Linked DNA regions of Sinorhizobium fredii USDA 257. Each later gene encodes a partner of the first gene's protein in a complex. Links are inferred from orthologs where the notes say so. Each region holds a gene or a part of one and is shown in the gene's direction. Other genes may lie near its edges. The genes, in order: ccmE and ccmB.

Region 1 (6,997 bases):
CGAAGTCTTCATCGGTCGGCTTCGCAAGAAGATCGGCAATGACCTGATCGAGACGGTGCGCGGTCTCGGATATCGGATGCAAGCACCCGGCAATGGCCATTAGATCCCTCACGGCGCGCGTTCTGGCGGTTTCGACCGTTTGGGCCGTCGTTGCCCTCGTCGTGATCGGAGTGGTTATCTCGGCACTCTACCGGCAGGGCTCCGAGCGTGGTTTCCAGGACCTGCTGCGCGCCCAGCTCTACAACGTCATCAATTCGATCTCCGTTGACGAGAAGGCCGCCCTGTCCGGGAGTCCCCAACTCGGCGACCTGCGCTTCTCCCAGCCGCAGACCGGTTGGTATTGGATCGTCGAGCCGATCGGCGAATTCGCTACGCCGCCCTTGCTGTCGACGTCGCTCGGTTCCGCCAAGCTGCCGATCGTGAGTGTCGACGAGGTTCCATTCGATATTCGCTATGAGCGCTTCTACACGACCGAGGACCCATTCGGAAACGAGGTCGAAGTGGCCGAGACCGAAGTGGTGCTCGACATTCAGGGCCACACGGCGCGCTTCCGGGTTGCCGGCAACCGCGACGTCCTGGAGGCGGACATCGACCGTTTCACCCGCAATCTGACGATCGCGCTCTCGATCTTCGGTCTCGGCGGCCTCGGCGTGAACGCCTTGACCATTCTCTTCGGTCTGCGGCCGCTCGATCAGGTGCGCCGCTCGCTCGAAAAGATCCGGACGGGCCAGAGCGAGCGCTTGGACGGTGCTTTCCCGCGCGAGATCCAGCCGCTGGCCAACGAGGTGAATGCGCTGATCGACAGCAACCGCCGCATCATCGAACGCGCCCGCATGCAAGTCGGCAATCTTGCCCACTCCCTGAAGACGCCGATCGCCGTGCTGCTCAACGAGGCGCGCGTTCTCGAGGTCCCCCACGGTGAACTGATCAGGACGCAGGCGGACGCGATGCAGACCCAGGTGCAGACCTATCTCAGCCGCGCCCGGATTGCGGCCCAGCGCGGCTCCATCCTGGCGAGGACCGAGGCTCAGCCGGCCCTCGAAAGGATCGTTCGGGTGATGCGGCGGCTCAATCCGGAGAAGCAGTTCAGCCTGTCGATCAACCCGCCGGGGCTGGTGCTGGCAATGGAGCAGCAGGATGTCGAGGAGACCGTCGGCAACCTGCTCGAAAATGCCGCCCGATACGCACGTGATCACGTCGTACTCAGCGTTGAGCGCGCCGCCGACCAGGAGCGCAGCAAGGAGTCCGGCCGCGAATGGATCGTCCTGCGGATCGACGACGACGGCCCGGGCCTCAATCCGGATCAGATCGCGTTGGCGATGAAGCGCGGCAAACGACTCGATGAAAGCAAGCCGGGCACCGGCCTGGGGCTTTCGATCGTCAGCGAGATCGTCGGTGAATATCAGGGCAGCGTCGAGCTCAGTCGACGCGACGAGGGGGGCTTGAGGGCCAAACTCGTTCTGCCAGCGGCGGTCTGACGCGGGACGTTAAGCAGCTTTCAGGTCGGTCGCCTCCGCCATCGTGATCCGGCGGTCACACCGGCAGTCGAAAATGCCCTGTCCGGCACGGCCCGCGGTTGCCTCGCGAGGCCGAGGGTGCAAAAAGAAATCCTGAAAGCGCCGCCGCCTCGACGCCATCGCCGAGACGCAGGCGGCGACCGGTCAATGAGGATTGAGTTGTCGCGTATCATGAAGATCAACGCAGAAATGGGGCGGGCCGTTGCCTTGAGCGGCAGGATCGTGGTCGTCGCATCGACTGTTGCCCTTGCCGGCTGCGGGACGACGGCCGGCGGCCAGCGCGGCGCGGTCGGTCTTGGCGCAGCCGCGGCGGGCGGAGCCTCATCGGCGTCCTATATCGAGGCCCTGCAGGGCGGTGTCATCGCGCGCCTCGGCAATATCGACCTCGGAAAGTCGGACCGGCAGCGCGCTCTCGAAGCGGAGTACCGTGCGCTCGAGGCCGCCCCCGGCGGCCAGCCGGTGGCTTGGGAAGGGCGCAGCGTTAGCGGCTCGGTCGTCGCCGCCGCCCCCTATCAGGTTGGCTCTCAGAATTGCCGTCAATACAGCCATACGGTGGTCGTCAAGGGGCAGTCATCGACGGCGCGCGGCGCCGCATGCCGCAACAGCAATGGCACCTGGTCGCCGCTGACCTGAGGGCGAACGCGGCGCCTTGCCATCATTCGATTGGCGGCGCTGCCCCTGCCGGGCCGCCGCCCATTGCGGCGAAACGCCTCAAATATTCGTCATTTTCGGTTTTCGAGTTGGAAAGCCGGGAACCTCATAGTATTTCGCATCCATGTTGTTCTGGATTCTTGTCGCCACCTTGACGGCGGCTGTCGCAGTCGCGCTCGTCCTCCCGCTGATGCGGGCGGCGTCGCCCCTCCCGTCTCCTCACAGCCATGACATGGAGGTCTACCGCGACCAGCTCGACGAACTGACCAGGGACCGCGAGGCGGGGCTGATCAGCGGCGATGATGCGGAACTCGCCAGGGCCGAAATCGGACGCCGAATGATCTCCGCCAGCGCCGCAGATGCATCAAAGCAAGAAAGCATGTCCAAGCGGCTGGGTTCGAAGCGCCTGGCGCAGGCGTTCATTCTCCTCTGTCTTCCGGCCGTGGGGCTCTGTCTGTATTTGACGACGGGCAGTCCTGGCGTGCCGGCGCAACCGCTCGCAGCGCGGCTCGCCAATCCCGGCGAGGATATCAATATTTTGATCGCCAAAGCCGAAAATCATCTCACTCTTAGCCCCGACGACGGGGCAGGGTGGGACCTGCTTGCCCCGATTTACATGCGCAACGGCCGCGTCGACGACGCGGTCGGCGCCTATGACCACGCGATCCGGCTGCTCGGACCGACGGCGGCCCGACTGGGCGGCTATGCCGAGGCCCTGATCGTACAGTCCGGCGGCCTTGTGACGGCGGCGGCACAGGATGCCCTGAAGAAGGCGCTGGCTCTCGATGCCAATGATCCCCGCTCGGAGTTCTACCTCGCCCTCGGCCTCAAGCAGGAGGGAAAGCATGGCGATGCGCTCGCCGCCTTCCGCAAGCTCGCCGGCAGGTCGCCCGCCGGCGCGCCGTGGTTGCCGCTGGTCAACCAGCATATCGCGGAGCTCTCTGCCGACAAGCCCGGCGCCGGTGGCGAAGCGCTCGGAAATCCGACCTCCGAGGATATTGCGGCAGCCGAGGGCATGGGTGCCGGCGATCGTCAGGCGATGATCCGCGGCATGGTCGACAGTCTTGCCGGCCGCCTGAAGGAAAATCCCGACAACTTCGAGGGCTGGATGCGCCTGGTCCGCGCCTATGTTGTCCTCGATCAAAGAGATAAGGCCGAGGATGCTCTAAGCGAGGGACTGCAGGCCTTTCCGGCCAGCGTCGACGAAGGCAAACGATTGCTGGCGCTCGGCCGTGAACTCGGCCTCGATGGCGGCGGAGCGAAAGAATGACCCGTAAGCAGAAACGGCTGGCGATCATCGGCGGCGGCGTCGGCTTCCTGACGGCCGCCGTCCTTCTGGTAATGGTCGCCTTCAGCCAGGCCGTGGCCTATTTCTATGTCCCCGGCGACCTTGCCAAAGCGGGTCTCGCGCCGGGCACACGCATCCGTCTCGGCGGGCTGGTGGAAGCGGGCTCGGTGAAGCGCGGCGACGGCAAGACCGTCACCTTCAGCGTCACCGATACGCTCGCGACGGTGCCGGTGACCTATACCGGCATTCTTCCGGACCTCTTCCGCGAGGGGCAGGGCGTGGTGGCGGAGGGGACCTTCGTCGCAAGCAGCCAGATTTTCGTTGCCGACACGGTGCTCGCCAAGCACGATGAGACCTACATGCCGAAGGACGTGGCCGACCGCCTGAAAGCCCAGGGCGTCACGCTCGGCGGGAAGGAAAACATTCAATGATCATCGAGCTCGGACACTATGCGCTGGTGCTGGCGCTCGCGACCGCGCTCATCCAGTCGGTGCTGCCGCTCTTCGGCGTTCGGCGCAACGATCGGGCCTTGGTCGAACTGGCGGGCAGCGCGGCGATCGTCTCCTTCCTGCTCGTCGCCTTCTCCTTTGCGGTGCTGACCTTCGCCTATGTGACCTCCGACTTCTCGGTCCGGAACGTCTGGGAGAACTCGCATTCGCTGAAGCCGCTGATCTACAAGATCTCCGGCGTCTGGGGCAATCACGAGGGCTCGATGCTCCTGTGGCTCCTGATCCTCGTGTTCTTTTCGGCTCTGGTGGCAAGTTTCGGCCGTAACCTGCCCGAAACCCTGAAGGCGAACGTTCTGGCGGTTCAGGCCTGGATCGCTGCCGCCTTCACGCTCTTCGTCCTGCTGACGTCCAATCCTTTCGCCCGGCTCGTTCCAGCCCCAGGCGAGGGCCGGGATTTGAACCCCGTGCTGCAGGACATCGGCCTCGCCATCCATCCGCCCTTGCTCTATCTCGGCTATGTCGGCTTCTCCGTGTGCTTTTCCTTCGCGATCGCAGCCCTGACGGAGGGCCGCATCGATGCCGCCTGGGCCCGCTGGGTCAGGCCCTGGGCCCTGGCGGCCTGGACATTCCTGACCGCGGGCATCGCCATGGGCTCCTACTGGGCCTATTACGAGCTCGGCTGGGGCGGCTGGTGGTTCTGGGACCCGGTCGAGAATGCCTCCTTCATGCCGTGGCTGGCCGGGACGGCGCTCTTGCACTCGGCGCTCGTCATGGAAAAGCGCGAGGCGTTGAAGATCTGGACGGTGCTGCTCGCGATCCTGACCTTCTCGCTGTCGCTGCTCGGCACGTTCCTGGTGCGCTCGGGCGTGCTGACATCGGTTCATGCCTTCGCCACCGATCCGACGCGCGGCGTCTTCATCCTGGCGATCCTCGTCGTCTTCATCGGCGGCGCGTTGTCGCTCTTCGCCTTGCGCGCCTCGCATCTCAAGTCCGGCGGGCTCTTTGCGCCGATATCGCGCGAGGGCGCACTCGTCCTGAACAATCTGATCCTGACGACGGCTACGGCGACCGTCCTCACTGGCACGCTTTATCCGCTGGTGCTCGAGGCACTCACCGGCGACAAGATCTCGGTCGGCGCTCCCTTCTTCAACATGACCTTCGGGCTGTTGATGCTGCCGTTGCTCTTTGCGGTTCCCTTTGGCCCGCTGCTGGCCTGGAAGCGCGGCGATCTTGCTGCTGCCGCCCAGCGCCTCTTCGCCGCCGTGGGCGCCGGTCTGCTCTTCGCCGCCGCCGTCTACTATACCAGGAACGGCGGTCCGGTTCTCGCCGTCCTGGGCATCGGGCTTGGCGTCTACCTGATCCTCGGTTCCGTCACCGATGTCGCGCTTCGATCCGGCCTCGGCAAGGTGGCAGGCAGCATTGTCTTGCGGCGGTTCCTGGGCCTGCCGCGCTCGGCCTTCGGCACGGCGCTCGCTCATATCGGTCTCGGCGTCACGCTGATCGGCATCGTTGCCGTGACGGCCTACGAGACGGAGACCGTCGTCGAGATGAAGCCTGGAATGGTGGTCGAGGCCGGCGGCTACAGCTTGCGCTTCGATGGCATGCGCCACGGCCGCGGGCCGAACTATACCGAGGACACTGGTCACTTCACCGTCAGCCGCGGCGGCGTAAAGGTGACAGAGATCTGGTCGTCCAAGCGCCTCTATTCGGCACGCCGGATGCCGACGACCGAGGCCGGCATCAGGACGTTCGGCCTCAGCCAACTCTATGTTTCGCTGGGCGACGAGATGACCGGCGGCGGTATCGTTGTGCGCATCTGGTGGAAGCCGCTGATCCTCTGCATCTGGGGCGGCGCGCTCGTGATGATGGCGGGCGGTGTCGTTTCCTTGAGCGATCGACGCTTGCGGGTGGGCGCCCCGTCGCGCGCTGCCAGAGCGGCGCGCCTTGCTGCCGGAGCAGCCGAATGATCCGCATCCTCGTCGCGCTGTTCCTCTCCCTCGCTTCCGTCGCGCCGGCCTTCGCGGTCAACCCGGACGAAGTGCTCACCGATCCGGGGCTCGAAGCGCGGGCGCGGGCAATCTCGGCCAAGCTTCGCTGCATGGTTTGCCAGAACCAGTCGATCGACGATTCCAATGCGGAACTCGCCAAGGATCTGCGATTGCTCGTACGCGAACGCCTGAAGAGCGGTGACACAGACGAGGCGGTGATCGCCTATGTCGTCTCGCGCTACGGTGAATTCGTGCTGCTGAAGCCCCACTTCGAGGCCAAGACGCTGCTTCTCTGGGGTATGCCGGTCGTCCTGCTCTTCCTTGGCGCGGTCACCCTGATCGTCGCCGCGCGCCGGCGCGGGGCGCAGGGCGCGGGCCCACCGCTTTCCGACGACGAAAAGGAAAAGCTGGACAAGCTGCTGCGGTCGTAGGATTCCGTCGGCCCAGTCGGCAATCGAAAAAAGATAATCCGTTCAAGGGGTTGAACGAACGATTTGCCGGGCGCCGGGCGATTCCGCAGCTCGCTCACGGGCGGCCCATTGCCGCCCTGCGGGAACATTACCAAAAATTCATCTTCCGGACAGAACTCAGTAAGGTCCCATCCGTTACACGTTTCGTCATCGGCTGTTCCTCCAGTCACAGCCAGGCGAGCGGGTGTCCGGGCGATCTCGTCCTCCGGATACAGGCTCGTGGGTCAAGGTTTCGAAGCCGTCCACCGCTCGGCGGCGGCTTCATGCAAGAGAGAAGGCAACACGAATGTCCATGATCAAAACTCCGCGTCCATCGCTGAAGACCGTCCTGAAGACCTCCACGGTCGCCGGCCTTGCCGCAGTCATGCTGACGACCGGTCTGCCGGCGCAGATTACCCAGTCCTTCGCTGAAGCCGTGAGGATTCAGGCGCCGTCTGTTCCGAGCTTCGCCAACGTCGTCGACGCTGTTTCCCCGGCCGTCGTTTCTGTTCGCGTCCAGGCAAGGCAACAGGCTGCCGACGACGAAAGCAACTTCACCTTCGATTTCGGCGGCCGTGGTTTCGAGGATCTGCCCGAGGACCATCCGCTGAGGCGCTTCTTCCGTGAATTCGGCGGGCCTGACTCCCGCGACGGC
Region 2 (6,957 bases), 5.2 Mb from region 1 along the record:
CGCCTTCCTTGCCGTTCGGGCCGAGCATGTGATTGCGGATGCGGATGTTTGCGAAGGTGCCGCGCATCATCACTTCATGGTTGCCACGGCGGGTGCCATACTGGTTGAAATCGGCAACGCCGACGCCGTGCTCGAGCAGATAGCTGCCTGCCGGCGATGCAGCCTTGATCGACCCGGCCGGAGAAATGTGGTCGGTGGTGATCTTGTCGCCGAAGAGCCCGAGGACGCGAGCGCCCTTGATGTCGGAGATTCCGGCGCCCTTCTTGCCCATGCCGACGAAGTAGGGCGGGTTCTGGACATAGGTCGACGCCTCGTCCCATGCGTAGGTCTGCCCGGCCGGAATCTGGACCGACTGCCAGTTTTCGTCGCCCTTGAAGACGTCCGCGTACTTGCTCGCGTAGAGTTCACGCGTCACGTACTTGAAGATGAACTCCTGGATTTCCTTGGAGGTCGGCCAGATGTCCTTCAAGTAGACCGGCTTGCCATCCTTGTCTTCGCCGATCGGCTCGTTAGTCAGGTCCTTCTGGACGGAACCTGCGAGCGCGTAGGCGACGACGAGCGGCGGCGAGGCGAGGTAGTTCGCCTGAACGTCCGGCGAGATGCGGCCTTCGAAGTTGCGGTTGCCGGAGAGAACGCCGGCGGCGATCAGGCCCTTGTCGTTGATGGTTTTCGAGATCGGCCCCGGCAGCGGGCCGGAGTTGCCGATGCAGGTCGTGCAGCCGAAGCCGACCAGGTTGAAGCCGAGGGCGTCGAGATCCTTCTGCAGGCCTGACTTGGCCAGGTATTCGCCGACGACCTGCGATCCCGGTGCCAGCGAGGTCTTGACCCAGGGCTTGGTCTTCAGACCCTTGGCGACGGCGTTGCGGGCAAGCAGGCCGGCGGCGATCAGCACCGACGGGTTCGAGGTGTTGGTGCAGGAGGTGATCGCCGCGATCGCGACATCGCCATGGCCGAGGTCGAAATCCGTGCCTTCGACCGCATAGCGGTTCGCAAGCTGGCCGGGCTTCTTGTAGTCGTTATCGAGTGCAGTGGCGAAGCCGGAGGCGATGTTTTCCAGCGAGATGCGGCCTTCCGGACGCTTCGGGCCGGCCATCGACGGCACAACGTCGCCGAGGTCGAGCTCCAGCGTGTCTGTGAAGACGAGATCGGAGCCGTCGCCCTCGCGCCACATGCCCTGCGCCTTGGAATAGGCTTCGACCAGCGCGATGCGCTGCTCTTCACGGCCCGACATGGTGAGATAGTTGATCGTTTCGGCATCGACTGGGAAGAAGCCGCAGGTGGCGCCGTATTCCGGACCCATGTTGCCGATCGTCGCGCGGTCGGCGAGCGTCATGTTGTCGAGACCGGGGCCGAAGAATTCGACGAACTTCGAGACCACGCCCTTCTTGCGCAGCATCTGCACGACGGTCAGCACCAGGTCGGTCGCCGTGACGCCTTCCTTGAGCTTGCCCGTCAGCTTGAAGCCGATGACTTCCGGCAACAGCATCGAGACTGGCTGGCCGAGCATCGCGGCTTCGGCTTCGATACCGCCGACGCCCCAGCCGAGTACGCCGAGGCCGTTGATCATCGTGGTGTGGCTGTCAGTGCCGACGCAGGTATCCGGGTAAGCGGTGATTTCGCCGTTCTCTTCGCGGGTCCAGACCGTCTGGCCGAGATATTCCAGATTGACCTGGTGACAGATGCCGGTGCCAGGCGGCACGACGCGGAAGTTCTTGAAAGCCTGCTGGCCCCACTTCAGGAAGCGGTAGCGTTCGCCGTTGCGCTGGTATTCGAGTTCGACGTTGCGGGCAAAGGCGTTCGGCGTGCCGAATTCATCGACGATGACCGAGTGGTCGATGACGAGGTCGACGGGAACGAGCGGGTTGATCTTTTCCGGGTCGCCGCCGAGCGAGACCATGGCGTCGCGCATCGCTGCGAGATCGACGACGGCCGGAACGCCGGTGAAGTCCTGCATCAGCACGCGTGCCGGACGGTAGGCGATCTCGTTTTCCGCCGTGCCCTTGTCGCCGAGCCATGCGGCGACGTTTTCGATGTCCTTCTTGGTGACCGAGCGGTCATCCTCGTTACGCAGCAGGTTTTCCAGCAGAACCTTCATCGAATAGGGAAGCTTGGACACACCGGAAAGCCCGTTCGCTTCCGCTTTCGGCAGGCTGTAATAGACATAATCCACGCCATTGACCGTGAGCGTGGAGCGACAATTGAAGCTGTCTAGGGACTTGGACACTGGAATACCCCGTTCCGTCTGATCGCCAAAAACTGACGTACGAACGCCCGAGCGCCTGTGAGGCGCGAAATGGGATGCGGGTGCGGCCATTTCCGCTGTCCGTACGTGGAATGTCATTCCATGTTCGGCGCTTGGATGAAATTCACGCCGACCGCTGGCGCGTTGGCCGCCTTATAGATAATTTCTCCAAATCGTGCCAGACCAACCAAGGTTCAATCGGAACTTTTTTTGCTCTGCGGAAAAGAGCGTCAAGGAAAGCCAAAAATTGATGCGCCTGCTGGTAGAGGGTTTGAGCGCGAGGCGCGGTGAAGACTTGATTTTTCACGATATTTCCTTTTCGCTTGCAACCGGGGAAGCGCTGGTCGTGACGGGTCCGAACGGCTCGGGAAAGTCTACTTTGCTGCGCGTCCTGGCGGGCCTTCTTCAGGTCGAATCGGGAAGGCTATCACTCAAGGACGGGCCCTCCGGCTATGAGCATCCGCGCGAGCTCAGCCACTATCTCGGCCACCGCAATGCGATGAAGCAGGAATTGACGGTCGAGGAAAATCTTTCCTTCTGGCAGCACTTTCTCGGCAATTCGCCGGGCGGCTCCGGCCTCGATCTGGCTGCGGCCGCAGCCGCCGTCGGGCTCGCCGGCATCACCCATCTGCCCTTCGGCTATCTTTCCGCCGGCCAGCAGCGGCGCATGGCGATGGCGAAGCTGCTTGTCGCCCATCGGCCGATCTGGATTCTCGACGAGCCCACGGCGGCTCTCGATGCCGGGGCGGACAGGCTCTTTGCCGGATTGGTAACGCGCCACCTCGAGCGTGGCGGCATCGTCATTGTCGCCACCCACCAGTCGCTGGGGATTGGACAATCGAAGACGTTGCAGATGACGGGGTTTGCGGATTGATCGCTCTCTTCTTCCGGGACCTGAAGCTTTCGGTGCGCGCCGGCGGTGGTGCGATGATCGGCGTGCTGTTCTTCATGACGGTCGTCTCCGTGATCCCCTTCGGCGTCGGGCCGGATCTCAATCTGCTCGCCCGGATCGGCCCGGCGATTCTCTGGATCGGCGCGCTGCTCGCCGCGCTTCTCGGCCTCGACCGGCTGTTCCAGGCGGAGCGCGAAGACGGCTCGCTCGATCTGCTGCTGATGCAGGAGACACCGCTCGTCCTCACCGTCTTCGTCAAATGCGCCGCCCATTGGGCCGCCACCGGCCTGCCGCTGGTCGTCGCCTCGCCGTTTCTCGGCCTCTTCATGAACATGGACGAGCTTGCCATCGGCGCCACGATGCTCACGCTCTTCGCCGGGACGCCGGCGATCACCTTCATCGGGGCGGTCGGCGCGGCCGTTGCCGTGGTCCTGCCACGCGGCGGACTGCTCGTCTCGATCCTCGTGCTGCCGCTCGCCATCCCCGTACTGATCTTCGGTGTCAGCGCGGTCTATGCGGCGGTCGAAGATCCCGCCCCCTTTCTGCCGCCTTTCATGATATTGATGGCGATAACCCTGTTCTTCGCGGTGATCGGACCGGTGGCGACGGCCGCCGCACTGCGACATTCGTCTGATTGATTTCAATGACGCGATCGTGATTGACCACTGCATAATTCCTTAGATCGCATTTGAGCTAAGGATAAAATTATGCAGCGTCAAAGTGCTACAGCGACCTTTGCGCGTCCAAAAGACGCGCGGCGCTGTAGGTCAATTGCGGAAGGGGTGCTTCCGCGTTAAAGAGCCGTCATGAGCGACAACAGCCTGGCCATCCGCAAGTTCAGCGACCTCGCCAACCCGACCCGGTTCCTGGCGCTGGCCGATCGGGTGCTGCCGTGGATGGCCGGTATTACGATATTGCTCTTTGCCGTCGGCTTCTGGCTCTCCTTCACGACCGAGGGCGACTACCAGCAGGGCGAGACGGTGCGCATCATGTATGTGCATGTGCCATCCGCCTGGCTTTCGATGATGTGCTACACGGTGATGGCGATCTCGGCGCTCGGCACGCTTGTGTGGCGCCATCCGCTCGCCGATGTGTCGGCCAAGGCGGCTGCACCGATCGGCGCCTCCTTCACCTTCCTGGCGCTCGTCACTGGTTCGCTCTGGGGCAAGCCGATGTGGGGCACCTGGTGGGTGTGGGATGCGCGGCTGACCTCCGTCTTCGTGCTTTTCCTCATGTATCTCGGACTGATGGCGCTGAACCGCGCCATGGACGATCCCGCCCGATCGGCGCGCGTCTCCGCCGTGCTCGTGCTGGTCGGCTTCGTCAATATCCCGATCATCAAGTTCTCGGTCGAATGGTGGAACACGCTGCATCAGCCGGCGAGCGTCATGCGCCTCGACGGGCCGACGATCGATCCGGAATTCCTGTGGCCGCTGATAATCATGGCGATCGGCTTCACGCTCTTGTTCTTCACGCTGCACATCGCCGCGATGCGCAACGAGATCTGGCGCCGCCGGGTGACGTCGCTCCGGCGACAGGCGGCCCGCAATGCCGGACGGGAGACGCTCGCGCCATGATGAGCCATGCCGCCTATGTGATTGCCAGCTACGCCGTCGCCCTCGCGGTCGTGGCGGGGCTCGTCTACTGGGTTGTCGGCGACGGCCGCGCCCGCCAACGCGAATTGAAGACGCTCGAGGCCGCCGGCATTCGCCGCCGTTCGGCGGACGTTTCAGGCGGAGAGGCCCAATGACGAGTACGCAGGCGCCGCAGCCGGACGAGCGCAGGCCCGGGGCCTTGCGCTATCTGCTCGCGGCCCTTCCGCTTCTGATCTTCGCTGGCCTGGCGCTGATCTTCTGGAGCCAGTTGAACTCCGGCAGGGACGTCAGCGAAATCCCCTCGGCCCTGATCGGCAGCAAGGCGCCGAAGCTCGACCTGCCGCCGCTCGAGGGCGCCGCGACGCCTTCCGGCCAGCCGATGCCGGCGCTGACCGACGCTGCCGTCAAGGGCCAGCTGACCCTCGTCAATGTCTGGGCCTCCTGGTGCGTCCCCTGCCGCCAGGAGCATCCGATCATCCTCGAACTGTCCAAGGATCCGCGGCTCACCGTCGTCGGCATCAACTACAAGGACCGCAATGACAATGCGCTCCGGTTCCTGGGCGAACTCGGCAATCCGTTCTCGGCGGTCGGCATTGATCCGAACGGCAAGGCGGCGATCGACTGGGGCGTCTACGGGATTCCGGAATCCTTCCTGGTAGGCGCCGATGGCACGATCCTCTACAAGCGCGCCGGCCCTCTTGACGAGCGGACCCTTAAGGAGGGGCTGTTACCGGCCATCGAGAAGGCGCTTGCCGGATCGTAGGGTGCAGCGGCCCTTTGCCCCTCATCCGGCCTGCCGGCCACCTTCTCCCCGCAAGCCGGGCGAAGGAGACCCGCGGCGCCACCCGAACGCACCTCACCGACTCCAATCGAGAGAGCAAACGGGTGCCGCAGTCCCTTCTCCCCGCGAGCGGGGAGAAGGTGGCCGGCAGGCCGGATAAGGGGGCAAGTAACCCAGCGAAAGGGCGCTAAAGTCCCGCCTGCCACGCCTTAATTGCATCGAGCGGCCAGACGAGCATCAGCACGTTGAGTGTCAGGTTGTCGCGGATCAGCCAGCCGGTGAAGAGTTCGAGGGCGATGGCGATCACCACGGTTACCGCCACAGGCAGCCGCGATGCTATGAGGAAGCCCGCTGCCATGGCGAGCGTGTCCATGGTGGAATTCAGAATGCTGTCGCCGAAATAGTCGAGCGAGATCGTCGCGGAGCGATAGCGGTTGATCACCATCGGCGTGTTCTCGGCAATCTCCCAGGCAGACTCGATCATGGTCGCGAGCAGCAGACGGGCGCTCAAAGGCTTGCCGCGCAGCACGAGATAGCCGAGGCCGTAGAAGAGAATGCCGTGGATGATGTGGGACGGCGTATACCAGTCGGCAATATGCTGGGAGTTGCCGCTGGAATTGACGACGCCCTCCCATAATTTCACGTAGCCGCATTCGCAGATCCACAGCCGTCCCATCAGATGCTGCGTCAGGATCTGGATCGCGACGACGCCGAGGCAGGCGAGCAGCCAGATCCAAATGCGCTGTCTGTGATCCTCGGTACCGGCGGCGATCGTCACTCGGCACCTTCCTGTTCCAGCGAGTGCTTCATGATCAGCGGCATCTGGGCAAGAGTGAAGAGAATGGTGATCGGCATCGTTCCCCAGACCTTGAAGGCGACCCAGAAGTCCGTCGAGAAGGTGCGCCAGACGATCTCGTTCAGGACCGCGAGAAACAGGAAGAACACGCCCCAGCGGATCGTCAGCTTGCGCCAGCCGTCCTCGTCGAGCTTGAAGGCAGCGTGGAAGACATAGCCGAGCAGCGACTTGCCGAACAGCAGCCCGCCGAGCAGGATCGCGCCGAAGAGCGTATTGACGATGGTCGGCTTCATCTTGATGAAGGTGTCGTTCTGCAGCCAGAGGGTCAGCGCGCCGAAGACGAAGACGACGATGCCGGAGATCAGCGGCATCATCGGCAGGGTGCGGGTCATGATCCAGGAGGCGATGAGTGCCGCGGCGGTCGCTGCCATGAACAGGCCGGTGGCGATGAAGATCGGCTCGCCGAGCTCCGCAAGAGCCGGAAAGCGGCTTGCCAGCCAGTCGCCGCGCGAATTGGCGAAAAAGAAGACCATGAGCGGTCCGAGCTCGAGCACGAGCTTCAGGAGCGGGCTCACCTCTGTCTTCGGCTTGGCGGCCTCGATTGTCGACATGTGCGGATCCTGTTCTTGCATTTCTGGCTGCTCATAACAC

Evidence for each region.
Region 2: the proteins of ccmE (region 1) and ccmB are in contact, whole or in part, in a solved structure (PDB 8CE8), measured with the Escherichia coli proteins. The link is inferred for Sinorhizobium fredii USDA 257 from one-to-one orthologs.

What each region holds. Positions count from the first base shown.
Region 1 is NC_018000.1:786,772-793,768, forward strand. Bases 2,190-5,160 are described here. They hold ccmE (cytochrome c maturation protein CcmE), read left to right. Parts: upstream 2,190-3,434; coding sequence 3,435-3,887; downstream 3,888-5,160. Other genes in these bases: ccmI (c-type cytochrome biogenesis protein CcmI), read left to right, coding at 2,293-3,438; USDA257_RS03675 (heme lyase CcmF/NrfE family subunit), read left to right, coding at 3,884-5,160. Outside these bases: two-component system response regulator FeuP, read left to right, coding at 1-103; USDA257_RS03655 (ATP-binding protein), read left to right, coding at 93-1,478; USDA257_RS03660 (hypothetical protein), read left to right, coding at 1,689-2,150; more of USDA257_RS03675, read left to right, coding at 5,161-5,872; USDA257_RS03680 (cytochrome c-type biogenesis protein), read left to right, coding at 5,869-6,324; USDA257_RS03685 (Do family serine endopeptidase), read left to right, coding at 6,650-6,997. UniProt on the Escherichia coli protein: Heme chaperone required for the biogenesis of c-type cytochromes. Transiently binds heme delivered by CcmC and transfers the heme to apo-cytochromes in a process facilitated by CcmF and CcmH.
Region 2 is NC_018000.1:5,973,497-5,980,453, forward strand. What follows is about bases 2,012-4,942. They hold ccmB (heme exporter protein CcmB), read left to right. Parts: upstream 2,012-3,112; coding sequence 3,113-3,772; downstream 3,773-4,942. Other genes in these bases: acnA (aconitate hydratase AcnA), read right to left, coding at 2,012-2,224; ccmA (heme ABC exporter ATP-binding protein CcmA), read left to right, coding at 2,493-3,116; USDA257_RS28095 (heme ABC transporter permease), read left to right, coding at 3,941-4,711; ccmD (heme exporter protein CcmD), read left to right, coding at 4,708-4,884; USDA257_RS28105 (DsbE family thiol:disulfide interchange protein), read left to right, coding at 4,881-4,942. In the rest of the region: more of acnA, read right to left, coding at 1-2,011; more of USDA257_RS28105, read left to right, coding at 4,943-5,492; USDA257_RS28110 (DUF2585 domain-containing protein), read right to left, coding at 5,698-6,288; USDA257_RS28115 (septation protein A), read right to left, coding at 6,285-6,917. UniProt on the Escherichia coli protein: Required for the export of heme to the periplasm for the biogenesis of c-type cytochromes.